Regions from separate parts of the Colwellia sp. SU-HH01217 genome, predicted to be linked through region 1. Evidence: riboswitches for the same ligand, from Rfam matches in the RefSeq annotation. Region 1 holds a riboswitch; the other holds the start of a gene.
What was found. Region 1 has a riboswitch for lysine ahead of lysC (lysine-sensitive aspartokinase 3). Riboswitches for the same ligand answer to the same signal wherever they lie in the genome.

Region 1 (3,179 bases):
TACTGGTGGAGGACAAGGCTATATTGAATTAGCGGCTGAGCAAGGCTTTGATGCGTTTATCAGTGGTGAAGCATCAGAGCAAACGACTCATGTTGCTAAAGAAATGGATATCCATTTCTTTGCTGCAGGGCATCACGCAACTGAACGTTATGGTGTGAAAGCCCTTGGGGAGTATTTAGCAAAAACGCAAGGCGTTAATGTTGAATTTATTGATATTGACAACCCCGTGTAATTACCTTTTATCAAAAAATTTAATTAATTAAAATAACGACTTAACCCATTGAGCTACACGGCCTAAGGTTTCATACCAAGCGGTCGTTGTTTGGTTGAGCTTATTGGCGCTTGGAAAATAGTGAGCCCAATATTTATCTTCGCCATTGTCTTTCACCCAATAACCTGTTGGCGCAGGAATAGCATCAATGCCTTGCGCTTTAAAGTATTTAATGGAACGAGGCATATGGTCGGCATTGGTGACTAACACTACATGGGTATTTAACACTCTTGGTGCAATCAGCTCCGCTTCTTCTTCAGTATCTTTAGGGTAGCTTTCGGTAATTAATTTATTTTCTTTTATACCAAGCAACATCGCTGCTTGTTTCATTTTTTCGGCATTGGGTGTTGGATCGTCACCAGATGCACCAGACATTATAAGGCGGGCTTCAGGATGTATTCGAGCAATTCTCACTGCTTCGACTAATCGTTGTAATGAGCATGTTTTTAGCTCGCTTGTTGCAGGTAAAGCATTATCTGTTGTGTGACCACAACCTAATACAATTATATAATCAACAGGTTTGTCTGAAACAGTGAAAGCATCGTAATTGTTTTCAAGTGCCGACATTAGCGGGTCAGCAGTGGGAGGAAATGTAGAAAATACTAAAATGAACGTCGCTAAAAACAAAGATTTAAAACTTAAACTCGGTCTTGATTTATAAAAGAACAAAGCTAAAAGTAACAATATAATAATGATATTAATTGGCATTAAAAATTGTGAGATTATTTTTTTTAGAAGAAATAAATCCATTGTATCTGTCTAGTCGAAAGCAATTTTACTCACTATATCAAGCTTTTTCGCAGTCTTCATGTCTTTATCTTATGCATTAAGTAATATTAATCAGGTTTTATTAACGCTTTATATGTTTTTGGGTGTTAATTTGTACGGACGTCTAAAAGTCTATTGTAATCTTAATTTATTTGAGGTCTAATAGCGGTGTTAATACGATTAACCATGTTAATATTTATGTTAAAGGTTAACGGATTAATACCAGAAGAGGTGCGATAACAAGGTAGAAAACACGAGGAACCACAATTCCAATGACTGTTTTTGAGGGGGATTATCGCCGAGGGTGCAAATATGTGTGGCATATTTCACTCGGTCACTAGGGTTGAAACTCTAGGATTGTCACCTGATTGTATTTATTAATTAGTGCAAGTTATTGTCTCGCAATAGTTTGATTAGTTAATAAGAGGTGGAGGGCTTCTGGCTGAAAATGTTTAGTCACTCTGCTTTATGCAAGCCTAACGGTTCAGTCATGCTCTTCCTTATATTTTTTTAGCCGACAATTTACGCTTAAGTTAATAACTAAGTTAATAGTAAAATACTGTCTGCTAATTAGGGAGAACCTAATGTTCATTGAAAACAGTTCAAATCTTATTGTTGCCAAGTTTGGTGGCACAAGTGTCGCCGATTACCAAGCCATGTGTCGTTGTGCGGGTATTATTAAAAATAACCCAGCTAATAGAGTTGTGGTTGTTTCAGCAAGTTCAGGTGTTACCAATCATTTAGTAAGGCTTAGCCAAGCCAATATTAGTGTTGATGAACAATTATCAATTATTAATGCGATTGAAAAAATTCAACTTAATATTAGTCAGCATTTAGCTAATGAAAGTCAGTTAAACAACAAAATTTATGCGTTATTAACTGAATTAAAGTCTCATGCAAAGCAACAATCAGAGCACTATAGCTCACAAACGGCTGACACTATTTTGTCTTATGGTGAGCAACTCAGCTCCTTTTTATTTACTGCTGTTTTAGAGAGCTTACATGTTTCGGCTCAATGTTTTGATGTTCGTCAAGTCATGAAAACTAACAGCTTGTACGGTAAGGCGGTAGTTGATGTTGAAGCCCTGAAAGAGCAAGCACAGGCAATTTTATTACCTCAGTTAGCTAATAGTGTAATAGTTACTCAAGGGTTTATTGGTCAAGATGGACTTGGCAATACCACTACATTAGGTCGTGGTGGTTCAGATTATAGTGCTGCTTTACTTGCTGAATCACTGAATGCAGATAATTTATCTATATGGACTGATGTTGTTGGTATTTTTACGACCGATCCTCGTATTACCTCAAAGGCCAGAGCAATTGATGAAATAAGCTTTGGTGAAGCTGCTGAAATGGCTACTTTTGGTGCGAAAATTTTGCATCCTGCAACACTTATCCCTGCAATGCGCCATAATATTCCAGTATTTGTTGGTTCTAGTAAAGAGCCTGAAAAGGGCGGCACACAAATTAAGCAGCAAGTGGAGTCAAGCCCAACGTATCGTTCAATCGCCATTAGACGAGAACAAACGCTTGTTACGGTAAAAAGCCCTGCAATGTTACACGCCAGTGGTTTTTTAGCGAAAGTGTTTTCTATTTTAGCCAAACATGAGTTAAGTATTGATTTAATTACTACCAGTGAGATTAGTGTCGCGTTAACTTTCGACAACCCAACAGGCTCTACACAAGCAATAATAACTAATGCTGTCGTAGAAGAGTTGGAGCAACTATGTGAAGTAACCGTTGAGCACGGTTTATCTTTGGTTGCTGTTATCGGTAATGCATTAAATACAACTAAAGGTATTGGCCGTAGTATTTTTGAACAGATTGATGAGTTTAACATTCGAATGATCTGTCATGGGGCAAGTGCTAATAATTTATGCTTTTTAGTGGATGAGCAAGAGGCTAACCCTGTAGTTGAAAAACTTCATGGTAGCCTGTTTGTCTAGTTTGTGGGTAGCCTTTTGAATGAGTGATTAACACGCTATAACGAAATCAAAAAACACAGCGCCTTATAAGTATACTAGTCGTTGTGTTTATTAGCTGTTTAAGTTGCGCAATTAAAGCTTATTCAAATTCTCTAACAACTTATCTAACTGTTGATTTAAAGCCGTTAGTTCAGTTAAAGAAAAGCCAGTCACAT
Region 2 (3,179 bases), on a different contig from region 1:
AATGAATTTTTATCAACATTTCTTTGGAAAAATATCTATAACGTCTTAATCATTTGTTAAATTATCCTATAGTCGACTCTGATAAATAGAAAACCCTTGTTCTTTTGCTAGTAGTTCACTTTTACTAATATTGCTATCCATAATTTCTTGATAACGTAAGAAGCTATTAGCGACAATAGTAATCGAGCCTTTTGCTTTGATGAAAGGCTTGATATTAGCTAAAAAGCTTTCAGTTGCTTGGTAATTTGTTTTAACACCTTGATGAAATGGGGGGTTAGAAACAATATGTTGATATGACTGAGTAAGGTTCGATAAGCTATTTGAGGGAAATACAGTACCTGTTAGGCCATTTATTTTTAATGTTTTTTCAGCTGAACTTAACGCTAGAGCACTGACATCTAATAATGAGAGCTGCACGTTTTTAAATTTCTTACCGATATAGCAACTTATCACACCTGCACCACAACCAAAATCTAAAACGGTATCTGAGAGGTTATCAGGTAAGTGAGGCAATAAAACGCGTGTTCCAACATCTAAACTTTTTTGGCTAAATACGCCTGGCAATGAAGCAATCGTTAAGGTGATGTCATTAATAGTAAATTGATAGGTTTTAAACCAAGAATCAATATTAAACTCTTGATATTGATTATTAAACTGTCCTGCGAACAAAGAACAATGTCGTGCAGAATCAACTTTATTACAATGAGTTAATACCGAACTGGTTAATTTAGGGCAAGATTTTATACCAGATTTATTATCGCCAACCAATAAAACTTGCGCACTTTTGGCAAGCAAAGGTGAAATCATTGCTAAGGTAAACCCTAGTTCTGCTTTACTTTTAGGAAAAGCGATAACAACTAAGTCATGGCGAATTTCAGTTTTATAATGACTGGTAAATACGCAACTGACTTGTGGATAGCGGGAGGTTAAATAACTGTGCTCTTCAAAGTTAGTATTTAAACAGGTGGGTTTGGCTGTTGGAAATAACGATAAATACTCTGTTAATAACTCATCAGCAGGCATATTAATTAATAATGGATGTGTCGCCTTGAGTAGTTCACTGTTGCGTAATAATACTTGGCTGGGATTTGTTAATGACATGCTTACCTAACTGTACTGTTCAATAGTGCGAGAGCGCTATTTTATAAATATCTTAAGAGAGTGCTATTCTACTTGAAAAGTAAATGATAGCCAAAAATAATGGCTAAACAAATCCCGTACTTATTGATAACCGTATAGACGTCTATTGACACTAATGTGCAAAAGGTGTCTAATAGCGTCGATCCTAATTACAACTAAATTGTCTGTTAAATTTTTTTTTAGACGATTTAGTGATAATAGGGCCAGAAGAGGAGCGTTAACCAGGTAGTTATTATAAAGAGATCAAACTCTGATGATTAATAACGAGGGGGATTAACGCCGAGATAAAGACATTTTTGATGATGTCTTTGTCGGTTGTTCAGGTTGAATCCTGACGATTGTCACCGTAACTTTTTCTAATTGATAAAAGTTGAATTTGGTGGAGAGCTTCTGGCCTTTATAAAAGTGCCTTATGTATCTGCCTGATACTCACGCTTTTATAAATGCCGTTAAGTTCTCCGAACGAAATGAGTTCGAGAGCAATGAATACTACAATTTTACCAGACACCCACACAAGCACACCAACTACCATGGGCTGCCAAGCAATTAAGCAGTTAAATAACTACAGTACTTGGACTGCACTAGTTACTCCTTTTGATAATAATGGCGACATAGACTTTAACAGTTTAAACGTTATTGCTAACGAACAAAATGATGCGGGTAATGGCATCTTGTTATTAGGAAGTACAGGGGAGGGCTTAGCATTAACTAGCGAGCAACAACTTAGCATTGTTGAGTATGTTTGTCAGTTAGGTTTATCTTCTCCAATCATGGTTGCTGTTGGTGGCTATGACTTAGCATCGCAAGTCCGTTGGATCGAAACATGTAACCAATTACCTATCGCCGCTTATTTATTGGGAACACCGCTGTATGCAAAGCCTGGTCCTGTTGGACAAACACAATGGTTTAAACAATTACTCGATTCAGCCAAATTTCCTTGCATGCTTTACAACGTGCCTTCTCGCAGCGGTGTAGCTATTCCATTAAGCACGGTTGAAAACTTGCAAAGCCATGAAAATTTTTGGGCAATTAAAGAAGCAAGTGGCGATCTCAATCAATTTTTAGCTTATCGCCAGCAATGTCCTCATATCGCCTTATTCAGTGGTGAAGATGCCATGATGCCATATTTAGCAAAAGCTGGCGCAAAAGGGTTAGTGTCAGTGTGCGCTAATGCTTGGCCAGAAGCGACCAACCGATATGTTCAACTTTCTTTAACCGGGGAAGTAGATAGCTTATTTCCTTTATGGCAAAACGCCATTAATTTACTTTTTCAAGTGGCAAACCCTATTCCCGTTAAAGTGCTAATGGCTGAGCAACAAGTTATTGCTACCCCCATTTTACGCGCCCCTTTAACTCATTTAGAGCTGAATGATAACCGTGCATTATTGGCGGCTGATCACAGTATCAGTCAATGGCTTGCACAACGAGATTGGCAAACTTCTCTTTAGCGGCTAGTCAATAAAATCAAGCAATAGAATCGATTAACGTATTAAATTTATTAAACTTTAGAATACTAGGATAACAATATGAACTGGCAAGAAACATTAGATCAACTTGAAGCAGGTACTGTTCGCTCAGCAACACAAAATGAACAGGGGCATTGGCAAGCAAACGTAGCGGCTAAAGAAGCAATTCTATCGGCATTTAAGGCGGGTGAAAACATTCAGTTTGATGGCGCTTATCAAGGGTTTGTGGATAAAAACAACTTACCTGCTAGACAATTTAACGTCACAGACAATGTGCGTTTAGTGCCCGGTGGCTCTTCAGTAAGGCGTGGCGCTCATGTTGCACCAGGTGTGATTATTATGCCACCGGCTTATATCAACGTTGGTGCATTTGTTGACAGTGGCACTATGGTGGATAGTCATGCGTTAATTGGTTCTTGTGCACAAGTTGGCAAAAATGTTCATGTTTCAGCAGCAGTACAAATTGGTGGTGTATTAGAGCCAGTTGGCGCGAGCCCCGTCATTATTGAAGATGATGCCTTTTTAAGTGCTGGCGTCGTTATTGTTGAAGGTATTGTTGTTAAAAAAGGTGCG

Region 2: it holds a riboswitch for lysine, as region 1 does, so the genes downstream of both, dapA (4-hydroxy-tetrahydrodipicolinate synthase) here and lysC (lysine-sensitive aspartokinase 3) in region 1, are expected to answer to the same signal.

The regions. Positions count from the first base shown of each region.
Region 1 is NZ_BAAJLX010000016.1:54,200-57,378, reverse strand. It holds gene AC27G3_RS16120 (Nif3-like dinuclear metal center hexameric protein) at 1-232, shown strand, start outside; gene AC27G3_RS16115 (ElyC/SanA/YdcF family protein) at 260-838, opposite strand; lysine riboswitch at 1,258-1,485, shown strand; gene lysC (lysine-sensitive aspartokinase 3) at 1,624-2,985, shown strand; gene AC27G3_RS16105 (MarR family winged helix-turn-helix transcriptional regulator) at 3,097-3,179, opposite strand, start outside.
Region 2 is NZ_BAAJLX010000001.1:504,278-507,456, reverse strand. It holds gene AC27G3_RS02200 (methyltransferase) at 67-1,101, opposite strand; lysine riboswitch at 1,340-1,538, shown strand; gene dapA (4-hydroxy-tetrahydrodipicolinate synthase) at 1,671-2,588, shown strand; gene AC27G3_RS02190 (2,3,4,5-tetrahydropyridine-2,6-dicarboxylate N-succinyltransferase) at 2,667-3,179, shown strand, end outside.